Regions from separate parts of the Streptomyces sp. NBC_00045 genome, predicted to be linked through region 1. Evidence: riboswitches for the same ligand, from Rfam matches in the RefSeq annotation. Region 1 holds a riboswitch; each other region holds the start of a gene.

Region 1 (9,665 bases):
GCGGGCGCCCGGCAGCCGGAGACCAGCAGGCCCTTGAGGGCGTCGACCTCCGCGTCGATCTGCGCGGTCCGCCGCAGGGCCTCGGCCTCGCGGTACTGCCGATGGCTGCGGTTGGCGTCCCGTTCCTGGGTCCGCTGCCGGTCCCGTTCGTACGCCCCCAGCCGGCGCTCGGCCTCCCGCTGCTGGATCAGCTGTGTCTGCTGCTGCCGGCGCTGGGCCTCGGCCCAGTCACCGATCAATCCGCCCGACCGACGACTCATCAGCTGTGTACTCCCCCCACCAACACCCAGAGGGAAAACACTAGTCGGCATTCGGGTGGTACGTCCCCCCGGTCGCACTACCCGAATGCCGCCGTACGTCCTACAGCGCGCCCCCCGCCAGAGCGGCGACGACCGCGGGCAGCGCGGCCCCCGAGCCGTCGCGGCGCGGGTCCACGGCCGGTAGTTCGGCTGGGGTGCCGTTCGCCGCGGCCGCGCGGACCGGTGCGTTGCCGGCCCAGGCCAGCAGCAGCAGGTCCTCGCCCTTCAGGAACCGCTGGCAGCGGACGCCGCCGGTGGCCCGGCCCTTGCGCGGGTACTGGTCGAACGGGGTGAGCTTGCCGGACTGCATCGAGTCGTCCAGCGTCCCGTGAGAGCCCGCCACCGTGAACACCAGGGCGTCCCGCGCCGGGTCCACGGCCGAGAAGTGGATCACCTTGGCGTTGTCGGAGAGCTTGATGCCCGCCATGCCGCCCGCCGGGCGGCCCTGCGGGCGCACCTGGGCCGCCGGGTAGCGCAGCAGCTGGGCGTCGTCGGTGAGGAAGACCAGGTCCTCCTCGCCCGTGCGCAGTTCGACCGCGCCGACGATCCGGTCGCCCTCCTTGAGGGTGATGACCTCCAGCTCGTCCTTGTTCGCCGGGTAGTCCGGCACGACCCGCTTGACCACGCCCTGTTCGGTGCCCAGGGCCAGGCCCTGCGAGGACTCGTCCAGCGAGGTCAGGCAGATCACCGTCTCGTCCGCCTCCAGCCCGGAGAGGAACTCCGACACCGGGGCGCCGCCCGCCAGGTTCGGCGCGGCGTGGGTGTCCGGCAGCTGCGGCAGGTCGATCACCGAGAGCCGCAGCAGCCGCCCGTACGAGGTGACCACGCCGACGTCCGCCCGGGCGGACGCGGCGACCTGCGAGACGACCAGGTCGTGCTTCGCGCGGGCGCCGCCCTCCTCCTCCGGCAGCGGGTCGCCGTTGGCGGTGCGCGCCAGTAGACCCGTCGAGGACAGCAGGACCCGGCACGGGTCGTCCGCGACCTCCAGCGGCACCGCGGCGACCGTCGTGCCCGCCGACTCCAGCAGGACCGTACGGCGCTCGGTGCCGAACTTCTTCGCGACCGCGGCCAGTTCCGTGGAGACCAGCTTGCGCAGCTCCGTGTCGGACTCCAGGATGCCGGTCAGCTCGTCGATCTCGCCGGTGAGGCGGTCGCGCTCGGACTCCAGCTCGATCCGGTCGAAGCGGGTGAGCCGGCGCAGCGGGGTGTCCAGGATGTACTGGGTCTGGATCTCGCTCAGCGAGAAGCGCTCGATGAGCCGCTCCTTCGCCTGCGCCGAGTTGTCGCTGTCCCGGATGATGCGGATGACCTCGTCGATGTCGACCAGGGCCACCAGCAGACCCTCGACCAGGTGCAGCCGGTCGCGACGCTTGGTGCGGCGGAACTCGCTGCGCCGCCGCACGACCTCGAAGCGGTGGTCGAGGTAGACCTCCAGCAGCTCCTTGAGACCCAGCGTCAGCGGCTGGCCGTCGACGAGGGCGACGTTGTTGATGCCGAAGGACTCTTCCATCGGCGTCAGCTTGTACAGCTGCTCCAGCACGGCCTCGGGGTGGAAGCCGTTCTTGATCTCGATGACCAGGCGCAGCCCGTGCGAGCGGTCCGTGAGGTCCTTGACGTCCGCGATGCCCTGGAGCTTCTTGGAGCCGACCAGGTCCTTGATCTTCGCGATGACCTTCTCGGGGCCGACCGTGAAGGGCAGTTCGGTGACGATCAGGCCCTTGCGGCGCGCCGTGACGTTCTCCACGGCCACCGTGGCCCGGATCTTGAACGTGCCGCGGCCCTTCTCGTAGGCGTCCTTGATGCCCGAGAGGCCCACGATCCGGCCGCCCGTGGGCAGGTCCGGACCCGGCACGAAGCGCATCAGCGCCTCCAGGTCCGCCTGCGGGTAGCGGATCAGGTGGCGGGCCGCCGCGATGACCTCGCCCAGGTTGTGCGGGGGCATGTTGGTGGCCATGCCGACCGCGATCCCGGAGGAGCCGTTGACCAGCAGGTTCGGGTACGCCGCGGGCAGCGCGACCGGTTCCCGCTCCTGGCCGTCGTAGTTGGCGGTGAAGTCGACGGTGTCCTCGTCGATCGACTCCGTCATCAGCGACGTGGCGTCCGCCATCTTGCACTCGGTGTAACGCATCGCGGCCGGAGGGTCGTCGTTGCCGAGCGAACCGAAGTTGCCGTGGCCGTCGACCAGCGGCAGCCGCATCGAGAAGGGCTGGGCCATGCGCACCAGGGCGTCGTAGATCGACGCGTCACCGTGCGGGTGCAGCTTGCCCATGACCTCGCCGACGACGCGCGCGCACTTCACGTAGCCGCGGTCGGGGCGCAGGCCCATCTCGTTCATCTGGTAGACGATGCGCCGGTGTACCGGCTTCATGCCGTCCCGGGCGTCGGGCAGGGCGCGGGAGTAGATCACCGAGTACGCGTACTCGAGGAAGGAGCCCTGCATTTCGTCGACGACGTCGATGTCGAGGATCTTCTCCTCGAAATCCTCCGGCGGCGGGGTCTTCGTGCTGCGGCGGGCCATCGCTGCGCGGCTCCTTAACCAAGAAAGAAGGTGTGCTGGGGGTCTGGCGGGTGTGCTGAGCGGGGTTGACGGGGTTGTCGCGGACCATTGTGGCCCGAGGCACCGACAAGGCCGACTCCGACCCTGGCGGTCACCCCCGGACGGAGTCGCGGGGGAGTGCGAGTCGGGAACTTCTCCGGTCACCGACGCGCTTGCATACAGTGGCAGGTCTGACGGAAATCTCTACATCGCGATCGAAGGGACCACATGCCCATGGGTCACACGGCCACAGCCCAGGCCGGCTCCGGCGGCCTGACAGCGACCGAGCACCGGCTGGCCAACGGCCTGCGCGTGGTGCTCTCCGAGGATCACCTGACCCCGGTCGCCGCGGTCTGCCTCTGGTACGACGTCGGCTCGCGCCACGAAGTCAAGGGGCGGACCGGTCTGGCTCACCTCTTCGAGCACCTGATGTTCCAGGGCTCGGCGAGCGTACCCGGCAACGGGCACTTCGAGCTGGTCCAGGGTGCCGGCGGTTCGCTCAACGGCACCACGAGCTTCGAGCGCACCAACTACTTCGAGACCATGCCGGCCCACCAGCTGGAGCTCGCGCTGTGGCTGGAAGCGGACCGGATGGGCTCGCTGCTCACCGCCCTGGACGACGAGTCCATGGAGAACCAGCGCGACGTCGTCAAGAACGAGCGCCGCCAGCGGTACGACAACGTCCCGTACGGCACGGCGTTCGAGAAGCTGACCGCCCTGGCGTACCCCGAGGGCCACCCGTACCACCACACCCCGATCGGCTCCATGGCCGACCTGGACGCGGCCTCCCTGGAGGACGCCCGCGCCTTCTTCCGTACGTACTACGCGCCCAACAACGCGGTGCTGTCGGTCGTCGGCGACATCGACCCCGAGCAGACGCTCGCCTGGGTCGAGAAGTACTTCGGCTCCATCCCCGGGCACGACGGCAAGCAGCCGCCGCGCGACGGCGCGCTGCCCGAGATCATGGGCGAGCAGCTGCGCGAGGAGATCGTCGAGGAGGTCCCGGCCCGCGCGCTGATGGCCGCCTACCGGCTCCCGCACGACGGCACCCGTGAGTGCGACGCCGCCGACGTGGCGCTGACCGTCCTGGGCGGCGGCGAGTCCTCCCGGCTGCACAACCGCCTGGTACGCCGTGACCAGAGCGCCGTCGCGGCCGGCTTCGGCATGCTGCGGCTCGCCGGTGCGCCCTCGCTGGGCTGGCTGGACGTGAAGACCTCCAGCGGGGTCGAGGTGCCCGCCATCGAGGCCGCCGTCGACGAGGAGCTCGCGCGGTTCGCCGCCGAGGGCCCGACGGCCGAGGAGATGGAGCGCGCGCAGGCGCAGCTGGAGCGCGAGTGGCTGGACCGGCTGAGCACGGTGGCCGGCCGCGCCGACGAACTGTGCCGCTTCGCGGTGCTGTTCGGCGATCCGCAGCTGGCCCTGACCGCGGTCGGGCGCGTCCTCGACATCACCGCCGAGGAGGTGCAGGCCGTGGCCGCGGCGCGACTGCGCCCCGACAACCGGGCGGTGCTGGTGTACGAGCCGCTCCCGGCAGGGGCCGACGCCGACGCGGCCGACGAGAACGACGAGAACGAAGGGGCGGAGCAGTGAGCGACACCGCAGCCGTCACGATGACCTTCCACCCGCAGCCGCAGGCGGGCCAGGCCAGGCCGTGGGCCTTCCCGGCCCCCGAGCGGGGCGCGCTGCCCAACGGCCTGACCGTGCTGCGCTGCCACCGGCCCGGCCAGCAGGTCGTCGCCGTCGAGGTCAACCTCGCCGCCCCGCTGGACGCCGAGCCCCAGGGCCTGGACGGCGTGGCGACCATCATGGCCCGCGCGCTGTCCGAGGGCACCGACAAGCACTCGGCCGAGGAGTTCGCGGCCGAGCTGGAGCGCTGCGGCGCCACCCTCGACGCGCACGCCGACCACCCGGGCCTGCGGGTCTCGCTGGAGGTCCCGGCCTCCCGCCTGCACAAGGCACTGGGCCTGCTCGCGGAGGCGCTGCGCGCCCCGGCCTTCGCCGACGCCGAGGTCGACCGGCTGGTGCGCAACCGGCTCGACGAGATCCCGCACGAGCTGGCGAACCCGCAGCGCCGCGCCGCCAAGGAGCTCTCCCGGCAGCTCTTCCCGTCGACCCTGCGGATGTCCCGGCCGCGCCAGGGCACCGAGGAGACGGTCGCCCGGATCGACTCCGCGGCCGTACGCGCCTTCTACGAGGCCCACGTACGCCCCGCCACGGCCACCGCGGTCGTCGTCGGCGACCTGACCGGCATCGACCTGGACGCCGTCCTGGGGGACACCCTGGGAACCTGGACCGGCAACTCCGCCGAGGCGCTCCCGGTGCCGCCGGTGACCGCGGACGACACGGGCCGCGTGGTCATCGTGGACCGGCCCGGCGCGGTCCAGACGCAGCTGCTCATCGGCCGGATCGGGCCGGACCGGCACGAGCGGGTCTGGGCGGCGCAGGTGCTCGGCACGTACTGCCTGGGCGGCACGCTCACCTCGCGCCTGGACAAGGTGCTGCGCGAGGAGAAGGGCTACACGTACGGAGTGCGCGCCTTCGGCCAGGTGCTGCGGTCCACCGCGGACGGCAAGGGCGCCTCGATGCTCGCCATCAGCGGCTCGGTGGACACCCCCAACACCGGCCCGGCGCTCGAAGACCTCTGGAAGGTGCTCCGCACCCTCGCGGAGGGCGGCTTGACCGACGCCGAACGGGACGTGGCGGTGCAGAACTTGGTGGGCGTGGCCCCGCTGAAGTTCGAGACGGCCGCGGCCGTCGCCGGCACGCTCGCCGACCAGGTCGAGCAGGAGCTTCCGGACGACTACCAGGCGCGGTTGTACGCACAGCTGGCCCAAACGGGCACGGTGGAGGCGACTTCGGCCGTTCTGGCCGCCTTCCCGATGGACCGCCTGGTCACCGTCCTGGTGGGTGACGCTTCGCAGATCGAGGCGCCGGTGCGGGCGCTGGGGATCGGTGAGGTCACCGTCGTCACCAACTGACGGACATCTCAAGGGGCTCCGGTGGCTTGTCCACCGGGGCCCCTTTTGTCTGTTTAGTGGAGAGGTTGCTTGTATGGGGTGTGGCGTACGCAACAAAAAGGCGCGTCTGTTTGGCGATTGACTGATGATCCGCCTAGCGTCGGCCGTGCTGTCCGTCAGTTGTACGCGCCGCATCCGCGGCACCGGGCAGCGATCGCCGAGTCCCCGTCAGGCGCGAGCCTGGGGAGCCGGGGACCCACATGTGTCCCTGGGGTGAATCGGACCGCCTCGTCAGAGGGGGCCCGTAGGAGACCTTCCTGCTCCGAACCCGTCAGCTAACCCGGTAGGCGAGAAGGAAGGAAAGGATCAACCCCTTCATGGCGTTTGGCAGTCGTGCCGCCGGTAAGCACCGTGGTTCCAGCCGTCTGAGCCGCAAGACCGCCGGCTACGCCGGCATCGCCGCCCTCGCCACCACCGGTGTCGTCGGCTCCCTCGCCGGACCGGCGTTCGCCGCGTCCGACAAGGCCCCCTCCATGGAGGACACCGGTCTGAACGCCGTGGTCACCGCCGAGGACCTCGCGGGCGAGATCGAGGCCCAGGCCGAGGCGCAGCAGAACGCCGCCGATGCCGCCGCCGCCAAGGCGAAGGCCGAGGCCGACGCGAAGGCCCGTGCCGCCGAGGCCAAGCAGAAGGCCGAGGACAAGGCGAAGGCCGAGCGCGAGGCCGCCGAGCGCGCCGCCCGCGAGGAGGAGCGCAAGCGCCTCAACACCTTCGTCGCCCCCGTCGACGGGTCCTACATCAGCACCCAGTGGCACGCGGGTGGCGGCATGTGGTCCTCCGGCAGCCACACCGGCATCGACTTCCACGCGGCCTCCGGCACCTCGGTGCACGCGGTGGGCGCCGGAACCGTCGTCGAAGCCGGCTGGGGCGGCGCGTACGGCAACAACGTCGTCATCAAGCACAACGACGGCACCTACACGCAGTACGGCCACATGACCTCGCTGAACGTTTCCGTCGGCGAGCAGGTCACCCCGGGCCAGCAGATCGGCCTGTCGGGCTCGACCGGCAACTCCAGCGGCCCGCACCTGCACTTCGAGGCCCGCACCGGCGCCCAGTACGGCTCGGACATCGACCCGGTCGCGTACCTGCGCAGCCACGGCGTCGACGTCTGACCCGCAGCACTCGACCGAAGGCCCCGGCTCCCCGAGCCGGGGCCTTCGCGTTGTGGCTGTAAATATCCCCGATTTCCGCCCGCACTCGGAAAATATCGCGTGTTGCAATAGAGTCCCGATACGATCGCAACACGATCGCAACACGGTCGCGGCAAAATGACGTCGGCAGTCGGAAATAGGCGGAGGTCCGGTCTTGCGTATTCCTGCGCACGCGGTATGCACGGCGATCCGTGACGACATCGTCTCCGGGGTCTTCGCGCCGGGCGGCAGGCTGACCGAGGAACTGCTGGCCCGCCGGTACGGGGTCTCCCGCGTCCCGGTCCGCGAGGCGCTGCGGACCTTGGAGTCCGAGGGGTTCGTCACCTCCCGCCGGCATGCGGGCGCCTGCGTCGCCGAGCCCACCGAACAGGAGGCGGTCGATCTCCTGGAACTGCGGATGCTGCTGGAGCCCCTGGCCGCGGCCCGGGCCGCCCGGCGGCGCACCGAAGCACACCTCAAGGTGCTGCGCGGGCTGGTCAGGCTGGGCCAGGAGCGGGCCAGGCAGGGGCAGGGGGAGGATCTGCGGTCGCTGGGCGGCTGGTTCCACGAGACCCTCGCCCAGGCCTCGGGCAGTCCGGGGCTGATCACGCTGCTCACGCAGATGCGGCACAAGGTCGCCTGGATGTACGTGGTGGAGGCGCCGGCGCGGCCCGTGGAGTCCTGGGCCGAGCACGGGGCGATCGTGGACGCGGTCGCGCGCGGGGACGCCGAGCGGGCGCGGGCGCTGACGGCCGTCCACGCGGACCGCGCGGCGCGGGTGCACCGGCTGCGGGTGAGGACTTCGCAACATGCCGTAAACACGGCGAGCGGTCCGTATTAACAAAAGAGGCGTATTAGTTTCGGAGGCGTCGGCTGAATTCATGGCGCTTTGACTGTCGTCCTACGCGGACGATGTGAATTGCCGAATACGACGAAGCCGCGGCCGCCGGAATACCGGCGGCCGCGGCTTCGTCTCGTGTCGTGCCCGGGCGAACCCGAAGGGTCAGACGGTCTCGGGGAGCTCTTCGAGGCCCTCGGCGACCAGCTTCGCGAGGCGGTCCAGCGCCACTTCGGCGCCCTCGGCGTCGGACGCGAGGACGATCTCCTCTCCGCCCTGCGCACCCAGGCCCAGCACCGCGAGCATGGACGCGGCGTTGACGGGGTTCCCGTCGGCCTTGGCGATGGTCACCGGGACGCCGGAAGCGGTCGTCGCACGGACGAAGATCGAGGCGGGACGAGCGTGCAGGCCCTCGGCCCATCCGACGTTGACGCGGCGCTCTGCCATGGTGATGCCCTTCAGGTTCTTACGGGTTGTCTAGACCAGTCTCTCACGACGCCCCGAATGCTCCGACCGGCCTCCGGCGCGGATCCTCTGCCGTTCGACCTACCCCAGCTTGCACTGGTTTGACCCTGCTTGCCGCGTGCGCCGCGCAGGAGCCGTTCGGCCGGTCCTGGCCTTAAGATCGCCGCATGACCACCCCGTCGGACCCCTCGTACCCGGCCCACTGGGAAGCGGACGTCGTCCTGCGCGACGGCGGCACCGCCCGGATCCGGCCCATCACCACCGAGGACGCGGGCCGGCTGGTCAGCTTCTACGAGCAGGTCTCCGACGAGTCGAAGTACTACCGCTTCTTCGCCCCCTACCCCCGGCTCTCCGACCGCGACGTGCACCGCTTCACGCACCACGACTACGTGGACCGGGTCGGCCTCGCGGCGACCGTCGGCGAGGAGTTCATCGGCACCGTCCGCTACGACCGGATCGGCCCCGACGGCCGGCCCGCCACCGCCCCCGCCGACGAGGCCGAGGTCGCCTTCCTCGTACAGGACGCCCACCAGGGCCGCGGGGTCGCCTCCGCGCTCCTCGAACACATCGGCGCGGTCGCCCGGGAGCGGGGCATCCGGCGGTTCGCGGCAGAGGTGCTCCCCGCCAACAACAAGATGATCAAGGTGTTCACGGACGCCGGCTACCAGCAGAAGCGCAGCTTCGAGGAGGGCTCCGTCCACCTCACCCTCGACCTCGAACCCACCGCCGAGTCCCTGGCCGTGCAGCGGGCCCGCGAGCAGCGCGCCGAGGCCCGCTCCGTGCAGCGGCTGTTGGCCCCCGGCTCGGTGGCCGTGATCGGAGTCAGCCGCTCCGGCGGGGGCGTCGGCGCCGCCGCGCTGCGCAACCTGCGCGACAGCGGTTTCCGCGGCCACCTCTACGCCGTGAACGAGGCCGCCACCGCCGACCTGCTGGACGGGGTACGGGCCTACCGCGCGCTCGGCGACATCGACGCCCCGGTCGACCTCGCGGTGATCGCGGTCCCGGCCGAGCGGGTCCCCGAGGCAGTGGCCGCCTGCGGGGAGCACGGGGTGCAGGGCCTCGTGGTGCTGTCCGCCGGATACGGGGAGAGCGGCGCGGCCGGGCTCGACCGGCAGCGCGAACTCGTGCGCCAGGTGCGCTCGTACGGGATGCGGCTGATCGGGCCGAACGCGTACGGCGTGATCAACACCGCCCCGGAGGTCGGGCTCAACGCCTCACTGACCCCGGCGCCCGCGCCGATCCGGGGCCGCATCGGACTGTTCACCCAGTCCGGGGCGATCGGCATCTCGCTGCTGTCCGCACTGCTGCGGCGGGGCGCGGGGCTGTCGTCCTTCGTCTCGGCGGGCAACCGGGCGGACGTCTCCGGGAACGACATCCTCC
Region 2 (9,665 bases), 2.6 Mb from region 1:
GACACGTACTGACGCATCGGATACGCGAGGGCGACGACCAGCGTACAGAGGACGAGCACCAGCAGCGCGGCCCGGCCGGTGAGCCGGCTGCGGCGGACCTGGCGGCGCGTCTGCGAGCGGTAGACGTGGGCGGCGGTCCGCTCGCCGAGCTGCTTGAGCCTGGTCGCGGTGGAGAAGGTGGAGAACCGATCCCGGTTCCCGGCCATTGATCCCGCCTCCCCTATGTACGCGCTACGCAATACGTCCCCGCACACGGTACGGGACCGAGTGCGGGGACGTACGGAGGCGGGAAGGGCAAGAGCGTGATTGCCCCTTGCCGTGCCCGCCGGCAGCGCTTAGTTCGCGCGGAACCGCGGGAAGGCGGAGCGGCCGGCGTACACCGCGGCGTCGTCGAGGATCTCCTCGATGCGCAGCAGCTGGTTGTACTTGGCGACGCGGTCCGAGCGGGCCGGGGCGCCGGTCTTGATCTGGCCGCAGTTCACCGCGACGGCGAGGTCGGCGATGGTGACGTCCTCGGTCTCGCCGGAGCGGTGCGACATCATGCACTTGAAGCCGTTGCGCTGGGCCATCTCGACGGCGTCGAGGGTCTCGGTCAGCGAACCGATCTGGTTCACCTTCACGAGCAGGGCGTTCGCGGAGCCCTCCTCGATACCGCGGGCCAGGCGCTCGGGGTTGGTGACGAAGAGGTCGTCGCCGACGATCTGGACCTTGGCGCCCAGGCGGTCGGTGATGGTCTTCCAGCCGGCCCAGTCGTCCTCGAACAGCGGGTCCTCGATGGAGACGAGCGGGTACGCCTCGACGAGCTCGGCGTAGTAGTCGGTCATCTCGGCGGCCGAGCGGGACTGGCCCTCGAACTCGTACTTGCCGTCCTTGTAGAACTCGGACGCGGCGACGTCGAGCGCGAGCGCGATGTCCTTGCCCGGGGTGTAGCCGGCCTGCTTGATGGCCTCGATGATGAGGTCGAGCGCGGCGCGGTTGGACTCCAGGTTCGGGGCGAAGCCGCCCTCGTCGCCCAGGCCGGTGGAGAGGCCCTTGGTGTGCAGGACCTTCTTGAGGGTGTGGTAGACCTCGGCACCCCAGCGCAGCGCCTCGGAGAAGGACTCCGCGCCGATCGGGGCGATCATGAACTCCTGGATGTCCACGTTGGAGTCGGCGTGCGACCCACCGTTGAGGATGTTCATCATCGGAACGGGCAGCAGGTGCGCGTTCGGGCCGCCGAGGTAGCGGAAGAGCGGGAGGTCCGAGGCCTCGGACGCGGCGTGCGCGACGGCGAGGGACACGCCGAGGATGGCGTTGGCGCCGAGCGAGCCCTTGTTGTCGGTGGCGTCCAGGTCGAACATGGCCTGGTCGATCAGGCGCTGCTCGGTGGCGTCGTAGCCGACGAGCTCCGGGCCGATCTGCTCGATGACCGCGAGGACGGCCTTCTCGACACCCTTGCCCATGTAACGGTTGGGGTCACCGTCACGGAGCTCAATGGCCTCGAAGGCACCGGTGGAGGCACCGGACGGAACTGCAGCACGGCCGGTGCTGCCATCGTCGAGGCCCACCTCGACCTCGACCGTGGGGTTGCCTCGGGAGTCCAGGATTTCCCGGGCTACGACGACGTCGATGGACGGCACGAGCATCTCCTTCTGGGATGTGACGCTGGGTGTGCGGTGGCATGTCAGGCCGTGGGACGGCCTTGCCGACTAGAGCCTAACCGGCTCCGGGCATTCGGCCCGCCGACCGCCCGCCTCCTGGGACGAAAAAGGGCCCGAATACCCGCCTTCCAGGACATAGGGGCGCCGGATCGGGGCGGGAAAACACCGCCGCCCGGCGCGTGGGGGGAGTCGCGCCGGGCGGTGGGGATGTCGCGTGCCGTGCATGCTGCCGCGATTGTTACGGCAGGATTCAGCTGAGCTTCAGCATCTGACCCGGGAAGATCAGGTCTGCGTCCGAGACGATGTCCTTGTTGAGCTCGAAGAGCTTCTCCCAGCCGCCCTTGACGCCGTTGGCCTCGGCGATGGTGCCCAGGGTGTCGCCGGACTTGACCTCGTACGAGCCGTTGCCGGTCTTGATGACCGGGGCCTCGGCGCGCTCGGAGCGGGTCGTCGGAGCCGGAGCCTCGGAGCGCTTCGTCGTCTCCTTCTTCGGCTCGGTCTTCTTCGGCTGGGTCTTCTTGGTCTCGGTCTTCGTCTCCGTCTTCTTCGGGGTGTCGGTCGTACCACCACCGCTGTAGGAGGAGTTGGAGAGACCCTTGCCGCAGACCGGCCAGGCGCCCTTGCCCTGGCCCTTGAGGACCTTCTCGGCGACGGCTATCTGCTGCGACTTGGAAGCCTGGTTGGCCTGCGAGGCGTAGGCCTTGCCGCCGTACGCGGCCCAGGTGGAGGACGAGAACTGCAGGCCGCCGTAGTAGCCGTTGCCGGTGTTGATGGCCCAGTTGCCGCCGGACTCGCACTGGGCGACGCGGTCCCACTCGGAGCCGGTGGCGGCGGAGGCCGAACCGGCCGCCATCAGGGGCGCGGCGACCGCGACACCGGCGACGCCGGCGAGCGTGACGATGCGGGTGGTCCGTTCGATGGCCGTGGCGCGGCGGTGCTTGCCCTTGCCGGAAAGCAGCATGGAGTTCTCCTCACCGACGCCTACGAGGTGAGCTGTCGGGTTCGGGCTGATGAGTGCCCGGCCGTGCATGGCGCACGACTTAACCCCTAGCCGTTTCCGTGGCCGTCTCTCAACGGCCGGTCCCGGCGCCTACCTTGGTTCCCCCGCTCCTGCCTTCGGCGCTTTACGCGACGACTGTTCCCCCCGTCCGCCGGCAGGATTCGGCGATGCGGTCGAAGGAGCCCGCGGTGGCGGGCGACTCAGAAGGTAGACAGGTCTCTCCCCGATGTTCAACGAGGAACACCGGGGAGAAACGGGCCCTACTTGCGCTCCCTTTAAGGGCGTTTGCGCAGGTGAGGAGCGGGTTTGCGGAAGACGGCAGACGGGACACGCCAGTTGACCGGAAGAGACACATGTCTCACTTGCAGATAGCGGACATTCCACTCTTTCCGGGTGCCCGAAGTGCCGTTATTACTAACTTAGATCCAGATTCTGACCGGGCTTGATCAGATCGGCGTCCTTGCCGATGACCTGCTCATTGGCCGCGTAGAGCGCGTTCCAGCCGCCCTTGACCTTCCTGGCGGTCGCGATGGTGGCCAGGCTGTCGCCCTCCTGGACGGTGTACGAGGGGTTCGACGCCGCGGCAGAGGTGACGGGAACCTCAACGGCGGGCGTACCACGGTGCTTGCCGTTGCCGGAGGTGTCCGGGATGCCGGCCGGGTCGGTGGAGGCACCCGGGGCGCCGGGGGCCGCGGGGGCGGTGGGGTCGGCCCCGGGGGTGATCGGAGCGGTCGGGTCCGCCGGGTGGGCCGGAGCGGTCGGAGTTCCCGGCGCGGTGGGCGTCGTCGGGGCCGTGGGGGTGCCCGGGGTGGTGGTCGGGTCGCCCGGGAGCACCGGGACGGTCGGCGACGTGGACGGCGCGTCCGGATCGGGCATGACGGGCAGTCCGCTGCTCGGCGCGAGCGGCGCGGGCGGAAGCGTGAAGTCGGGGGCCGGAGCCGGGGTCGGGGCGCCGAAGTCCGTCGCCTTCGCGCCGGAGCCGCCCTTCGGGACCGAGTTGTCGGGGCGCGAGGCGCTGGGGGCGACGGGACCGAGCGTGCCGGGCAGGCCGGGGTCCACGGCCGCCGCGGGGGACTGCCGGGTCAGTCCTGCCGACTCCGAGCACTGCCCCCAGGCCTGGGGGCCCTGGGTACCCAGCACGCGTTCGGCGACGGCGATCTGCTGCGAACGGCTGGCGAGGTCAGGGCGCTCGGCGAACTCCTGGCCGCCCGAGGCGTTCCACTGCTCCTGCGTGAACGAAAGTCCGCCGTACGACCCGCTGCCGAAGTTCGCGCTCCAGGAACCGCCGCTCTCGCATTCGGCGACCTTGTCCCACGTGGAGGTGTCGGCCGCGCTCGCGCTGGTGGCGGCGAGCAGCGGCAGTGCCAGCGCGGAGCCGGTGACTCCGGCGGTGACGACTATCGCGGGTACCTGGCGGGGGCGTCTGTGGCGGCCGTTCCCGGAACGCATGAGCTGCACCTTTCGCATAACGACTGGGTAACGGCAGAACCTAGCCTTCTTGGCATGCAAGTCACAACTCTTGACCGGGGCTGACTTCTGGTCAGGGGACGTTCAGGTGTTTCGAGGTGCGAACCGGACGGGAAGAGTGCGCAGGCCACGCATGATCAGACCCCCGCGCCAGCGAAGCTCGTTGGGCGGAACAGCGAGTTCCAGATCCGGCAGACGCGTGAGCAAACTCGCAAGCGCCGTCTGTCCTTCAAGTCGTGCGAGCGGCGCGCCCAGGCAGTAGTGGATGCCGTGCCCGTATCCGAGGTGCTGGTTGTCGGTGCGGGAGAGGTCGAGGGTGTCCGGATCGGCGAACCGCTCGGGGTCCCGGTCGGCCGCGGCGAGGACCACGAGCACCGGGTCGCCGGCCGCGACGTCCTGGCCGCCGAGGCTCAGCGCCTCGGTGGCGAACCGCCAGGTGGCCAGCTCCACGGGGCCGTCGTAGCGGAGCAGCTCCTCGACGCCGGTCTCCAGCAGGCCGCTCTCCCCGGCGGCGAGGGAGTCCTGCAGGCGGGTGCGCTGGTCGGGGTTCATGAAGAGGGAGTGGACGCCGTTGCCGATGAGGTTGACGGTCGTCTCGAAGCCGGCGAAGAGCAGGATGAAGGCCATCGCGGTGGCCTCGGCCTCCGTCAGGTGGTCGCCGTGGTCGCTCGCGCGGATCAGATCCGAAATCAGATCATTGCCCAGATCATCCCTTTTTCGGTGGATGAGTTCACCGAGGTAGGTCCGCATCTGCTTCACGGAGCGGGCGACCCCGCCCCGCGGACCGCCGCCGTGCCGGATCATCATCCCCGCCCAGTCGCGGAAGTCGTCCTGGTCCTCGCGCGGTACGCCGAGCATCTCGCAGATGGCGTAGATGGGGAGCGGGAAGGCGAACTCGTGGATGAGGTCCGCTTCACCCCTGCTCGCGAACCGATCGATGAGGTGGTCGGTCAGCTCCTGCACCCGCGGGGCGAACTCGGCGACCCGGCGCGGAGTGAACGCCTTCGACACCAGCCGCCGCAGCCGGGTGTGGTCCGGCGGATCGATGTTGAGCAGATGGGTCATCAGCTCCGCCTTGCGCTCCCCCGGGATCCCGGTCTTGCCCTTGGCGTGCGCCGGCTCCGCGTGGTGCGCCGGGTTCTTGCTGAGCCGCTGGTCGGCGAGGGCCTGGCGGGCATCGGCGTACCGGGTGACCAGCCAGGCCTCGACCCCGCTCGGCAGCTTGGTGCGGTGCACCGGGGAGTGCTCGCGCAGCCAGGCGTACGCCGGGTACGGATCGGTGGCGAACTCCCAGTCGAACAGGGTCGGGCCCTGGGGAGGAGTGTTGTCGTGGGGGGCTGCGGAGGTCGGCTCGTGCACCCGCTGACCGTATCCCGCGCGCCGGCGGCCATCCCATATGGGGTGTTCGCCGCGGCTGTCCGTAGATCCGCCATCGCTTGACGTCGCGTTGCCCGACGTTCCTACTTTCGGTTTTGTGGATGTGAGGATCTTGAAGAGCAGCTTCGCGGTGGTGGAGAGACGGGCCGAGCACGCGGTCAAGTACTTCTACTCCCACCTCTTCTGGCACAACCCCGGGTTCCGTGAACTCTTCCCGGCCTCCACCGAGGGCATGGAACGCCAGCGCGACCGGCTCTTCGCCGCACTGGCCCACGTGGTCGCCCGCCTCGGCGACGAGAGCCTCCTCCCCTATCTCCACGCCCTCGGCCGTGACCACCGCAAGTTCCTCGCCGGCCCCGAGCACTACGCGGCCGTCGGCTCCAGCCTGCTCGCCGCGCTTGCCCTGACCTCCGGCGAGGCCTGGACCCCGGACGTGGAGAAGACCTGGTCCGAGGCCTACCAGGTGATCGCCGACGCCATGATGGCCGGGGCCGCCGCGAGCGAGGACCCCCCGTGGTGGGACGCCGAGATCGTCCGCCACCTCCAGTACGGGCAGGACATAGGGGTGCTGACCCTGCGCCCGCACGCCCCCTACCCCCATGTACCGGGCCAGTACGTGAGCGTGAGCAGCGAGCGGGTCCCGGCGACCTGGCGCACGTACTCCATCGGCAACGCCCCGCGCCCCGACGGCACCCTCGACCTGCACGTCAGCCGCGTCGACCACGGCCGGCTGAGCACCGCCCTGGTCCGCGAGGCCCGGCCCGGCGAGGTGCTGCGGCTCGGCGCGGCCGGCGGGCAGCTGACCCTGCGCCGCGCCGGCCGCCCCGTCAGCCTCATCGCGGCGGGCACCGGCTGGGCGCCGATCCGGGCCATGCTGGAAGAGCTCGCCGGGCAACCCCCCGATCAGGACGTACGGCTCTTCGTCGTCGCCCGCGACGCCGCGCACCTCTACGACCGCCCGCTGATCGACGAGTACGCCGCCACCTTCGGCTGGCTCGGCGTCACCTACATCACGCCGGCCCCCGGGCGGCACCGCAACCAGGCCACCGGGCGGCTCGCGACCGCGCTCGGCCACCGGGCCCTGTGGCCCGAGCAGGACGTCTACCTCAGCGGCCCGCCGCCGTTCGTCGAGCAGACAGTGCACCTGCTGGAAGAACTGGGCGCCCCGCCCGGGCGGATCTTCCACGACTGCGTACCCACCGCCGGCCACGGCCCGAACGGACGCCCCCTGGGCTTCGGCGAGTGGTTCCTCAGCCGCCCGGCGCCGCACTGGCACGACCCGTCGGGCCGCTCGCCGCGGGCCTGAGGGGGCTCCGGCGGCAGAACGACGCGGGCTACGCGCCGGGGCCCTCGCCGTCCTCGCCGGCGTCCTCGCCAGTGTCCGCGCCGACTCCTTCCGCGGACCGGATCGCGTCCCGGTAGACGCGGGCCGCCGCCCGCAGCGCGGTCTCGGGGTCGATCCCCGCCGCCTCGGCGCGCGCCGCCAGCTCCAGCAGCTCGTAGCCGATGCCCTCGCCCCGGGGCAGCTCCACGGCCACGCCGCCCGCGCGGACCCGGCCGGCGAGCTTGGCCGCGAGCGCGAGTCCGGGCTGGCCCAGCGGAATCCCGTCGGTGACCGACTCCCGCTGCTTCTCGACCGCCTTGGTGCGCTGCCAGTGCGCGCTGACGTCCTCAGGGGTCTGCGCCTGGGCGTCCCCGAAGACGTGCGGATGCCGGTGGATCAGCTTCTCGACGAGGCTGCCGGCCACGTCGTCGACGGAGAACGGCTGCTCGGGGTGCTCCTCGGCGATGCGCGCGTGGAAGACCACCTGGAGGAGCACGTCACCGAGTTCCTCGCGCAGCGCCTCCCTGTCCCCGTCCTCGATCGCCTCGACCAGCTCGTACGCCTCCTCGATGGCGTACTTGACCAGTCCCTCGTGGGTCTGGCGCGAGGTCCAGGGGCATTCGCGGCGGACCCGGTCCATCACCTGGACGAGGTCGAGCAGGCGGGCGCCGGGCAGATCGTACGAGCCGGGCAGCAGTTCGAGGTCGGGCATGTCGACGCGGCCGGAGCCGGCGAGCCGGGCCAGCCCGTCGGTGAGCCGCTGGTCGCCCTCGCCGCCGGGGATCACGACGACCGTGCGGCCGCCGGCGCAGGCCTCGACCAACTCGCGCGCGTCCGGGGTCTCGTGCGCGACCTCTACGCCCGCCTCCCGCAGGTACGGCAGCTGCGGGTGGCCCGGGTCGGCGCACAGCACCCGGTCCGCGGCGTGCAGCGTCTGCCAGGCCGGCCACGACAGCAGCCCGGGGGCGACCCGGTGGCTGGCGGTCAGCAGGACGATCCGGCCGACGGCGGATGCGTCGGCCGCGGGCACGGCGGGGGCGGGTTCGGCGGCGTGGTCGTTCACCCTCCGAACCTACCTCCTCCCCCCGGCCTGCGGCCGGGGTGCCCCGGGTCGCTCAGGTTCCGGCGGGAGGCTGCTCGGTCCGGGTCCGCTGGACGATCCAGGGGGTGTCCTGGTCGCCGAGCACGATCTGCTGCGCGTCCCAGACGCCGTAGCGCGGGTTCACCTCGATGTGCAGCGCCTTCGCTGCGGACGCGAGCTTCTCGACGGCCTTGTCCTGGCTGCCGTAGTGGTCGAAGAGCTTGTCGCGCAACAGCTTGAAACGGGCGTCGGCGTCGAGTTGGTCGGGCGCCAGCTGGGCCTGCTCCAGGGCCGCCGCGGCCAGCTTCTCACTGCCGCCGGCCTTCTCCAGCTGGGCCTTGCGGAAGTCCTGGACCTCCTTCTCGCCGACGCTCACGCCCGCGTCCTCGGCGGCGCGTTCCAGGACGACGGTCTGGATCATCTTGTTGAGCTTGATGCGCTCCAGGCCGGGCGAGGCCTGGATCAGCTGGGCGGCGGTCGGCCCGGACTCGTTCTGCGCCGCGCGGACCTCGTTGACCTGGGCCTGGAGCGCGGAGGTGGTGATCCGTTCACCGCCGACGACGGCCGCGGTGCCGGGGCGGGCCTGGCCCGAGCAGGCGGACAGCAGGGGGGCCGCCACGAGCAGGGCGGCGGAGACGGAGAGCGCTGTGCGACGGTGCAAAGGAGCCTCCAGGGCCGGGAGATTGTGCGTCGGTGCACAAGGGCCGTGCGGTGATCGATGGTATGCAGTCAGGGTGATCGGAGCCACCGGTTCGACCAACGATTCCCGGGGTGTCGGGGTGCGCGTCTGTTGATGTGCCCGCCACTCTGTGGCCACCCTCCGGTCCACCGGTGCTGCCAAGGTCGGCCCACCATGTCGACACCGCACCGCTCGCCGCGCCGCCGGAGCCTGTCCGGCTCGGCCCTCGCCGCCCTGATCACGGTGGTGGCCGTGTGCACCGGGGACGCGGTCGCCCGCGTGTTCCCGTACGGGCACCGCCACCGCAGCATCAACGACCTCGGCAACCAGTTCGTCCCCTTCCACGCCCACCTGTGGGACCTCCTGCACGGGCGGGCGCAGGGCGGTCTGCTGTTCAACTGGCAGTCCGGCTACGGCACGAGCTTCCTGCCCGACTTCGGCACGTACCTCTCCAGCCCCTTCGCGGTGCTCGTCGCCCTCTTCCCGCGCGAGGACATCGACCTCGCGGTGTACGTGGTCACCGTGCTCAAGACGGCGGCCGCGGCGGCGGCCATGGTCTGGCTGCTGCGCACCCAGCGCCGCGGGCCGTGGTGGGCGGCGGCGCTGCTGGGGGCCTCGTACGCGCTGTGCGGCTGGTCGGTGATCGAGGCCTCGTACAACCCGATGTGGCTGGACGGGCTGATCGCGTTCCCGCTCCTGTGTCTGACGGGGGAATGGGCGCTGCGGGGCCGCCGGCCGGCGGCCGCCGTCCTCGTGGTCGCGCTGTGCTGGACGGCGAACTTCTACACGGCGTACATGGCGACGCTGGGCGCGGCGCTGGTCCTCCTGGTGCGGGTGGTGTTGACGCGTGAGGGGGTACGGGCGCGGGTGCGGGTGCTCGCCCGCGGGGCGGCGACGACCCTGCTGGGCATCGCGGTGTCGGCTCCGGTGCTGGTCCCCCTCTTCCTGAGCTCGAAGCAGGCGTACCCGGGGTGGACGCGGCAGTTCCAGCCGGTGTCCTGGCCGGACGTGTTCGCGCGGATCCTGCCCGCGACGTACTCCTTCTCTTCGCCGGCGCTGTTCGTGGGCACGGGGACGCTGCTGCTGGTGGCGGCCCT
Region 3 (9,665 bases), 850 kb from region 1:
AGGACGAGTCGGTGGTCGCGAACGCGCGCGCGACGGGCGACTTGCTGCGCGGCCGGCTTGCCGCCCTCGTGGACGAGTACGAACTGCTCCACGAGGTGCGGGGGCGGGGCCTGATGATCGGTATCGAGTTCGGGCGGCCGTCCTCGCTGGGGCTGCGCAGCCGGTGGACCGTGCTCCAGGCGGCCCGCAAGGGGCTTTTCGCGCAGATGGTCGTGGTGCCGCTGCTACAGAAGCACCGGATCTTGACCCAGGTGTCGGGGGACCATCTGGAGGTCATCAAGCTGATCCCGCCGCTGATCGTGGACGAGGCGGACGTCGACCGGTTTGTCACGGCCTTCCGCGAGGTCATGGACGAGGCGCACGGCGGGGGCTCGCTGATGTGGGACTTCGGCAGGACGCTGGTGAAGCAGGCCGTCGGCGGCGGCTGACGGCCTGCTCCGCAGGACGCGACCTAGCGGTCGAGCAGCCGGTCCCGGAGTCGGTCGAGGGTCTCGGGCGCGAGCCCGAGGCCTTCGGCGAGGTACCGGTCGACCCCGCCCCAGTGGCCGTCGATGGTCTCGAACGCCGCCGTCAGGTACTCGGCGCGGGCGTCGAAGAGCGGCGCGAGCAGCTCCATCACCTCGGGCGCGCGGGCTTCGGGCGCGTCGCTGCCGCGGCGCACCCGGTAGCGGCGGTGCGGGGCGTTGGACTCCAGGTAGTCCGCCACGATCGCCTCGCGCTCGACGCCCAGCGCGAGCAGGGTGACGGCGATCGACAGGCCGGCCCGGTCCTTTCCGGCCGCACAGTGCATGAGCGCCGGAACGCTGTCCTCGGCGAGGGCGTGGACGACCCGGCCGTGCTCGGCGGTGCGGTGCTCGACCATCGAACGGTACGAGTTGGCCATCCGGGCGGCGGCCTTTCCGTCGCCGAGCAGTCCGCGGAGCTGCCCGACGCCACCGTCGCGGACCATCTTCCAGAATTCCTTGCCGTCGGCCGGATCCGACAGCGGAATGTTGACGTTCCGGACGCCGGGGAGCTCGACGTCGAGCCCTTCCAGGGCGTGGTCGGCGCCGTTGCGGAAGTCGAAGATGGTGTGCAGGCCGAGCGAAGCGAGGAATTCTGCATCGGTTTCGGTGGCATGCGCCAGATGTCCGCTACGGAATAGTTTTCCCGGCTTGACCCGTCGTCCGTCGGTGGTCGGCAGGCCGCCCACATCGCGGAAGTTGCGCACTCCGGCCAGCTCCGGCTCCGGTACGGGCTCGGTCCGCGGGGGCTGGGGTATCTGCTGGGTCACGGGAACTCCTCCGCGTCGTCGTGGGGTGTCCGAATTGCACTAGTTGGGGCCAACTTGCCATAACCGGAGGCGAGATCGGGCGCAGCCCCGTGAGCCAGATCATACGGTGACCGTGAGTGCCTGATCACCAAAGCCGAAAGGCCCGGCCGGGGCGGTTGTTGACGGCGAGGAATGGACGGAGGGTGACCGGAATTCCGTCGGGCCCCTCACCCTGTTAATGCGTCAGGAAATTCGCGGCTTGTTCCGTGTGGCCGAACTCGATTACCTTCGCGATCGATCCGGATGGACCGCCGAATCCTGCCGCCGTCCGGATACCGCACCCGACTATTCACGCGCGCGGCAGGAGCGGGGGAACCAGGTAAGCCGCTGTTTCCGATCTTCGTATCGGCGCAGCTAGGGGTGAAGCCGTACATGTTCCGCTCATGTGCGGCCGGACATCTCCAGTCCCAACCCGACAGCTCACCTCGCAGGCGACGGAGAGGAATTCGCCATGCCTGCAAAGGGTAAGCACCGCCGTCCCAAGTCCCGTTCCGTGGCACGCGGTTTCGCCGTCGCGGGCACTGGCGGTGCGGCCCTCGCGCTGCCGCTGCTGGGTGCCGCCGGCGCCCACGCGGCCGGTGCCCCTGCCGCCGCACCCGCCACGGCCCCGGTGCAGGCCCCGCAGGCTCCCGCGGCGCTCCGGGCCGCGCCGGCCGCCGCCGTGCAGGCCGCGCCGGCCGTCTACACCGTCGTGCCGGGCGACTACCTTTCCAAGATCGCCCAGGACCGCCACCTCACGGGCGGCTGGCAGCAGCTGTACGCCGACAACCGCGAGGCCGTCGGCGCCGACCCGTCGCTGATCCGCCCCGGGCTGAAGCTGACCCTCGGTGCGAAGGGCGAGGCGGCTCCGGTCGAGAAGCCCGCCCGGACCCCGGCGGAGCGGTCCTCGGCCAAGCAGTCCTCGGACGCGGCCCCCGCCCCCGCCGCGGCGGCCGCGGCCGCCCCCGCCGCTGCTCCCGCGCCCGCCGAGAAGAACACCGCCGCCAAGTCCGCCGCCGGCACGGTCAGTGCCGCCGGGTTCGTCGCACCCGTCGGCAGCACCGGGATCTCCACCCAGTACAAGACCCCCGGCGCCATGTGGTCCAGCGGCTACCACACCGGTGTCGACTTCATCGCGAGCTCCGGCACCACCGTCCGCGCCGTCGGCGCCGGCACCGTGGTCTCCGCCGGCTGGGGCGGCGCGTACGGCAACGAGGTCGTCATCCGGCACGCGGACGGCAAGTACTCGCAGTACGGCCACCTGTCCCAGCTGTCCGTCTCGGTCGGCCAGAGCGTCACGGCCGGCCAGACGATCGGCCTGTCCGGCTCCACCGGCAACTCCACCGGCCCGCACCTGCACTTCGAGATCCGCACCGGGCCGTCCTACGGCTCGGACATCGACCCGCTGGCCTACCTCCGCTCCAAGGGCGTGAGCATCTGACGGCTCGCGCCGTCGGAAGGCAGCTGGACGCGTGAGGCCGGGACCCGAGGGGGGTCCCGGCCTCACGCGCTGTTATTCCGTACCGAACGGGTGGTAAAGATCACGGTCCGTCAACCCCTTCCTACGGTGGCGTAGGTCACGTGTCGGGGTGAAGGATGTGGTCTCGTGGCAGCGACGAAGACGACACTCAAGACCATCGGCTCGTACGCGGCGATCGGGGACAGCTTCACCGAGGGTGTGGGGGACCCGGGGCCCGGGGAGACCTTTCTCGGCTGGGCGGACCGGCTGGCCGTACTCCTGGCCGATCAGCGCGAAGAACACGATTTCCGGTACGCGAACCTGGCCGTGCGGGGGCGCCTCCTCGACCAGATCGTGGCCGAACAGGTCCCCCGGGCCAAGGAGCTCGCACCGGACCTGGTGAGCTTCTGTGCGGGCGGCAACGACATCATCCGACCCGGCAGCGACCCGGACGACGTGGCGGAGCGGTTCGAGGCGGCCGTCGCCGACCTCACCGGGGCCGTCGGCCAGGTCATGATCACTACGGGCTTCGACACCCGCGGCGTACCGGTCCTCAAACACCTCCGGGGCAAGGTGGCGACGTACAGCGCGCACGTGCGCGCCATCGCCGACCGCTACGACTGCCCGGTGCTCGACCTCTGGTCGCTGAAGTCCGTACAGGACCGGCGCGCCTGGGACTTCGACCGGCTGCACCTCTCGCCGGAGGGGCACACCCGGGTCGCGCTGCGCGCCGCCCAGGTGCTGGGGCTGGAGGTGCCGGCCGACCCCGACCAGCCGTGGCCCCCGCAACAGCCGCGCGGCTCGGTGGACGTGACCCGGGACAACATCCAGTGGGCGCGGGAGCACCTGGTGCCGTGGATCGGACGGCGGCTGCGCGGGGAGTCCTCCGGGGACCACGTGGAGGCGAAGCGTCCGGACCTGCTGCCGCTGTAGCCCGGCGGGTGACGGTCGCGGCAGAGCCCGGGGGAAGAGGCCGGGGGGAGACCGGGGCGGGCTGCAAGAGGGGGAGGGGACGGGAGCCGGAAGGCGGGGTGCGAGGCCGGGGGCGCGCGGCGGAATCCTTCGGCGCCGGTGCGCGTTGGGATGGTGATAGACCGGTGTCACGTACGCACGGCATCACGACCATCCGCCCCACCCTCCCAGGAGGCGCTTTGACCGGCTCCCGTCCCCTGCGTCCACGGTTGCGCGCCCTGCGGCCCGAAGCCTTCGGCGCGGACCCCTCCGGCGCGCGCCTGGAGCGGATTCTCCGCTCGCCGAACTTCGCCGACGGCGTGTTCCAGAACCCCGTCGGGGCCCGGACCAGGCCCTCCGGCTCCATGCTGGAGTTCGCCAAGATCTACTTCCACAAGGAGCAGCGGATCAGGCGCAACCCGGGCGCTCCGATCCCGGTCTACTCGACGACGCTCGCCGAGCTGGCGAAGCCACCGGTCAGCGGGCTGCGCCTGACCTGGATGGGGCACTCCGGCGTACTCGCGGAGATCGACGGGCGGCGGGTGCTGTTCGACCCGGTGTGGGGTGAGCGCTGCTCGCCCTTCCCGTTCGCCGGACCCAAGCGGCTGCATCCCGTCCCCGTACCGCTGGCCTCGCTGGGGCCGGTCGACGCCGTGGTGATCTCGCACGACCACTACGACCACCTCGACCTGCCGACCATCAAGCAGCTGGCCGGCACGGACACGGTCTTCGCGGTACCGCTCGGCGTCGGCGCCCACCTGGAGCGCTGGGGCGTCCCGCCGGACCGATTGCGCGAGCTCGATTGGAACGAGGGCACCAAGATCGCGGGGCTCTTGCTGACGGCGACCCCGGCGCGGCACTTCTGCGGGCGCGGCCTGCGCAACACGCAGAACACCCTGTGGGCCTCGTGGGTCGTCGCGGGCGACGAGCACCGGATCTTCCACAGTGGTGACACCGGCTACTTCCCCGGCTTCGGGGAGATCGGCGCCGAGCACGGCCCCTTCGACGCCACGATGATCCAGGTCGGCGCGTACTCGGAGTACTGGCCCGACATCCACATGACCCCGGAGGAGGGCATGCGCGCCCACCTCGACCTCCAGGGCGGCATCCCGCACGGCACGATGCTGCCGATCCACTGGGGCACCTTCAACCTGGCCCCGCACCCGTGGGACGAGCCCGGCGAAGGCACCGTGGCCGCCGCCGAGGCCACCGGGGCGGCGATCGCGCTGCCGATCCCGGGCCAGCCGTTCGAGCCGGGCGCCGCCGACGCTCCCAGCGAGCCGTGGTGGCGCCCGTTCGTGGCGTCGGCCCCGCCCGCACCCGCGACCGGCACCCTCCCCGTCGCGGCCTCGCGGCCTCCGGCCGTGGCGCACGAGGAACCGGAGGCCGTCGGCTCGTAGGCGCCGCTCCGGGGCATCCACAGGCCGGGGGTCGTGCGTCGCACAGGCCACTGCGAACGCACGCCCCCGGCGGATTCGGGCTGTCGTACGAGCGCTCCGCCGGGAGCGGGAAGCACCCCCGTGAAGTTCCCCAACTGGCTGTTAGGGGAGGGATCGTGCGGTCTAGCGTGGGTATTTGGTGATCAACACCGGGCCCCGGAACCCCTGGGGGCCCGGGCCCCACGTAGAGGACGCCGATGTCCGGACTCCGCGCCGCCCGCCACGCCCCGTCGAGACACGCCGTCACCGGTCCCGGCCGGCAGATACACCCCCAGCTGGTCCGCGCCGCCATGCTGCCCACCCTCGCGGCGGCACTCAGCGGAGCCGCCGCGGTGATCTTCACGCTCCAGCTCGGCGGGGGCGCGGGGCAGCGGGACGCCCGGCTGTGGCCGATCCTGGCCGGCTGCGCGCTGCTCGTCGTCGGCGCACTGGCCGCGGCCCTGCTCGGCGCCCAGCGCTCCGCCAAGGCCGTCCGGGACCGCTGCGAAGCCCTGCGCCGCTCCAGCGTGCGCGGACGCCAGGAGCTGCGGACCGCCGCCGAGCGGCTGGAACGCGGCGAGCCGCCGGTCCGCCCGGTCCGCGGGGGTCCGACGGCGCCGCCGCCCGGCAGCGACCAGGCCCGCGTGGACGAGTTCTGGCTGCTCTCCCAGGAGCTGCGCGGCGCCCGCGAACACGCGCACACCACCCTCGTACGGCTGGCCGGACCGGCCGCGCCGTCCGACAGCGACCGCAAGGTCGAGGTCTTCGTCAACCTCGCGCGCCGGCTCCAGTCCCTCGTGCACCGCGAGATTTCGCTGCTCGACGAGCTGGAGGACACGGTCGAGGACCCCGACCTCCTCAAGGAGCTCTTCCACGTCGACCACCTCGCCACCCGGATCCGCCGCCACGCCGAGAACCTGGCCGTACTCGGCGGCGCCGCCTCCCGGCGCCAGTGGACCCGGCCCATCGATCTGAGCGAGGTACTGCGCTCCGCCGTCGCGGAGGTCGAGCAGTACACCCGGGTCAAGGTGGTGCCCCCGGCCGGCGGCACCGTTCGCGGCCACGCCGTCGCCGACGTGGTGCACCTGCTGGCCGAACTGGTCGAGAACGCCACGGTGTTCTCCGCGCCCGACACCGACGTGGTGCTGCGCGCCGAGCGGGTCACCGCGGGCATCGCCGTCGAAGTGGAGGACCGCGGGCTGGGCATGCCGGCAGCCGAGCAGCACCGGATGAACGCCCTGCTCGTCGACCCCGACCAGATCAGCGTCCGGCACCTGCTGGCGGACGGCCGGATCGGCCTGTTCGTGGTCTCGGCGCTGGCCCGCCGCCACGGGATCGCCGTCGAGCTCAAGTCCAACATCTACGGCGGCGTGCTCGCGGTCCTCGTCCTGCCCCAGGAACTGCTGGGGGCGGAGGCGCCCGGCGCCGCCGACGCGCTCGGCGGCTCCCGGGCCACCTCGTGGGGGACGGGGGAGGCCGGCGCGGGCATGCCCCCGCTGGAGCCCGTACGGGTGGCAGTACCGCACCCGCGACCGGAGCCGCACGCGCGACCGGAGCCGCAGCCGCGACCGGAACCGCTGCGACGACCGGAACCGGAGCTTCGACCGGAACCGGAGCCTCGGCCGGGGCCGCGACCCGAACCGGAGCCGGCGGCCGCACGGCCGCCGGCCGCCCCGACCTGGGCGGCGCAGCCCGTACCCCGAGCGGAGACGCGGCCGGGGCCGCGGGCCGTGCGGCAGGCGCCCGACCCCCGGGAGCCGGGACGGGCGTCGGCCGTCGAGACGACCCTGGACCTGGGCCTGGGCCTGGACCTCGGGCTGGACGTCACCCCGGGCGCGGGCCCGGTCGCGGGCCGGGGCACGGCGTCGGCGATGCCCCCGGCCCTGCGGCCGGCCCCCGATTCGGCCGTGCGGGAACCCGCCCTCCCGGTCCCCGTGCACCCGGTGGTTTCCGTACCGGCCGCCCGGACCGATCCGGACCGGCCGCCCCTGCCCCGCCGCCGGGCCCAGCAGCACGTCGCGCCGCAACTGCGGGACGTCCCCGCCCCGCGGCGGGACGACGCACCCGAGCGACCCGTGCACGATCCGGGCCTGATGGCCGCCTTCCAACGGGGCTTCGGCCTCGCCCAGTCGGAGAACCAGCCATGACCCCGACCACTCACCTCGGCAAGGAGCGCACCACCATGGGCGGCGAAGCGGCGACGAAGACCAGTCGGCTCTCGGATCTCGACTGGCTGCTCAGCGGCCTGGTCCAGCGGGTCCCCTACACGCGCAGCGCGGTCCTCCTCACCGCCGACGGCCTCGTCACGTGCGTCCACGGCCTCGACGGCGACAGCGCCGACCACCTCGCGGCGCTGGCGTCCGGACTGTACTCGCTCGGACGCAGCGCCGGATCCCGGTTCGGGGACGGCGCGCAGGTCCGGCAGGTCGTGGTCGAGCTCGACACCGCCCTCGTGTTCGTGTCGGCCGCCGGGGCGGGCACCTGCCTGGCGGTCCTCGCCGACCGGGAGGCCGACGCGGGCGTACTCGGCTACGAGATGGCGATGCTGGTCAAGAGCGTCCGACCGTACCTGGCGGCCCCGCCGCGGCGGCCCGCCAGCGACCCGGAGTGATGCGCGCCCGCGCCGCGTACGCCATGGGAACACCGCGCGACACGCCCTGGCTCGACGACTCAGCGGGCCGGGTGATGCGCCCGTACACGGCCAGCGGCGGGCGGACCCGGTCGGCCGTCGCACTCGACCTCCTGTCCCTGGTGACCGCGACGGGCGTGCGCCCGCGCGGGCCCCTCGGCGCCGAGCACACCCTGGCGCTGCGCCTGTGCGCGGGCTCCGCGGCCGTCACCGTCGCGGAGGTGGCCGGGCAGCTGCGGCTGCCGGCGGTGGTCGTCAAGGTGTTGCTGTCCGACCTGATGGAACACGGGGCCGTCACGGCGCAGGCGCCGCGGTTCCCGAGCGGCGAATACGTCGCCTCCGACGACCACAACCTGCTCCGGGCGGTGCTCGATGGCCTACGCCGACGACTGTGACACCCGCCCCGCCGCCGTTCTGCCCGCGACATTGAAGATCCTGGTCGCGGGCGGGTTCGGGGCGGGCAAGACGACCTTCGTGGGCGCGGTGAGCGAGATCGAGCCGCTGTGCACGGAGGAACTGCTCAGCGGACTCAGCGAGGGCCCCGACCCGCTCGACGGCGTCGAGGCGAAGACGGCCACGACCGTCGCACTCGACTTCGGCCGGATCACCCTGGACGAGCGGCACGTCCTGTACCTCTTCGGCACGCCGGGGCAGCAGCGCTTCTGGTTCCTGTGGGAGGAGCTGTGCACGGGCGCGCTCGGCGCGGTGGTGCTCGCCGACACCCGCCGGCTCGCCGACTGCTTCCCGGCCGTCGACTTCTTCGAGCGGCGCGGCATCGGCTTCATCGTCGCCGTCAACGAGTTCGACGAAGGCCACCGCTACACGGCCGGCGAGGTACGGGAGGCGGTGGGACTCGGGCCCGACGTGCCCGTCGTACGGTGCGACGCACGGCTGACCAGCTCCGGGACCGGGACCCTCGCCGCGCTCGTCCACCACCTGCTCTTCACGGCGGCAACGGACAAGTCGGCGAAGTCGGCGCACTCAGCGCACTCAGCGCATTCAGTGAAGTCTTGGGACGGGGATGGGGGGACACCGCGATGACGTACTACGAGTCGACCGGACACCTGCTGCTCACACCGGTGGACCGGGAGGCGCCCGCGCGCGCCGTCCGGCTGCGCGAACTGGGCCTGGGAGAACGGACGGACACGGAGCTCGACGCCTTCGCCCGGCGGATCGCCGACGTACTGGCCGCCCCGTACGCGGGGGTCAACTTCATCGGTGAGGAACGGCAGTTCTTCGCCGGACTGCACCACGCGCCGGACGCCCCGGCGAGCGGCTACCCGGCGCGGGTGCTGCCCCGGGACCACGGCTACTGCCCGCACGTGGTGGTGCGGCGGCGGGGGCTGGTACTGGAGGACGTACGGGACTTCGCGCGCTTCGCCGGCAATGCGGTGGTGGACGAGAGCGGGGTCCGGTCGTACGTGGGTGCGCCGCTGACCGACCGGACGGGGATCGTCCTGGGCACCGTGTGCGCGGTGGACCAGGAGCCGCGGCGGTGGGGGATGCAGGGGCTGGCCAGGGCCAAGTCCCTGGCGGCGGAGCTGCTGGAGATCATCCATGCCCGGGAGGACGGCCTGCGCGCGGGCTGACGGGGCTGCCCGGGGGCGGCTGTCAGTGCCGGGCGCTACGGTCGACGACGAGCCCGAAGCCCGGAGCCCGACCGGTGGCCGGAGAGGAGTCGCGGGATGGCCGTGACCGCCGAGGACGTCCGTACGACCGCGCTGTCGCTCCCCGACAGCACCGAGAAGCTCGCCTGGGGCATGCCCACGTTCCGGGTGGGCGGGAAGATGTTCGCCGCGCTCGGCGAGGACGACGCCTCGATCGGGGTGAAGTGCCCGAAGGAGGACCGCGCGGAACTCATCGCGGCCGAGCCGGAGAAGTTCTTCATCCGGGACGGCCACGACGACAACTACGCGT

The links. A riboswitch is a leader RNA that binds a small molecule or an ion and turns the genes downstream of it on or off. The one in region 1 is predicted to bind cyclic di-AMP.
Positions count from the first base shown of each region.
Region 2: another riboswitch for cyclic di-AMP. It lies ahead of OHA65_RS15770 (transglycosylase family protein); the one in region 1 lies ahead of OHA65_RS28010 (M23 family metallopeptidase).
Region 3: another riboswitch for cyclic di-AMP. It lies ahead of OHA65_RS31615 (LysM peptidoglycan-binding domain-containing M23 family metallopeptidase); the one in region 1 lies ahead of OHA65_RS28010 (M23 family metallopeptidase).

Region 1 covers NZ_CP108271.1:5,966,331-5,975,995, forward strand. The annotation lists gene OHA65_RS27990 (restriction endonuclease) at 1-260, opposite strand, end outside; gene OHA65_RS27995 (DNA topoisomerase IV subunit A) at 361-2,817, opposite strand; gene OHA65_RS28000 (pitrilysin family protein) at 3,070-4,425, shown strand; gene OHA65_RS28005 (pitrilysin family protein) at 4,446-5,813, shown strand; cyclic di-AMP (ydaO/yuaA leader) riboswitch at 5,998-6,157, shown strand; gene OHA65_RS28010 (M23 family metallopeptidase) at 6,170-6,964, shown strand; gene OHA65_RS28015 (GntR family transcriptional regulator) at 7,158-7,823, shown strand; gene OHA65_RS28020 (HPr family phosphocarrier protein) at 7,986-8,267, opposite strand; gene OHA65_RS28025 (GNAT family N-acetyltransferase) at 8,453-9,665, shown strand, end outside.
Region 2 covers NZ_CP108271.1:3,381,872-3,391,536, forward strand. The annotation lists gene OHA65_RS15760 (septum formation initiator family protein) at 1-206, opposite strand, end outside; gene eno (phosphopyruvate hydratase) at 336-1,625, opposite strand; gene OHA65_RS15770 (transglycosylase family protein) at 1,891-2,601, opposite strand; cyclic di-AMP (ydaO/yuaA leader) riboswitch at 2,604-2,772, opposite strand; gene OHA65_RS15775 (transglycosylase family protein) at 3,055-4,089, opposite strand; gene OHA65_RS15780 (cytochrome P450) at 4,192-5,466, opposite strand; gene OHA65_RS15785 (globin domain-containing protein) at 5,582-6,790, shown strand; gene OHA65_RS15790 (nucleoside triphosphate pyrophosphohydrolase) at 6,819-7,871, opposite strand; gene OHA65_RS15795 (SurA N-terminal domain-containing protein) at 7,924-8,550, opposite strand; gene OHA65_RS15800 (YfhO family protein) at 8,743-9,665, shown strand, end outside.
Region 3 covers NZ_CP108271.1:6,817,128-6,826,792, forward strand. The annotation lists gene OHA65_RS31605 (aspartate aminotransferase family protein) at 1-428, shown strand, start outside; gene OHA65_RS31610 (tyrosine-protein phosphatase) at 452-1,273, opposite strand; cyclic di-AMP (ydaO/yuaA leader) riboswitch at 1,552-1,759, shown strand; gene OHA65_RS31615 (LysM peptidoglycan-binding domain-containing M23 family metallopeptidase) at 1,764-2,732, shown strand; gene OHA65_RS31620 (SGNH/GDSL hydrolase family protein) at 2,898-3,683, shown strand; gene OHA65_RS31625 (MBL fold metallo-hydrolase) at 3,902-5,101, shown strand; gene OHA65_RS31630 (sensor histidine kinase) at 5,338-7,266, shown strand; gene OHA65_RS31635 (roadblock/LC7 domain-containing protein) at 7,302-7,730, shown strand; gene OHA65_RS31640 (DUF742 domain-containing protein) at 7,754-8,143, shown strand; gene OHA65_RS31645 (ATP/GTP-binding protein) at 8,121-8,789, shown strand; gene OHA65_RS31650 (GAF domain-containing protein) at 8,786-9,337, shown strand; gene OHA65_RS31655 (MmcQ/YjbR family DNA-binding protein) at 9,434-9,665, shown strand, end outside.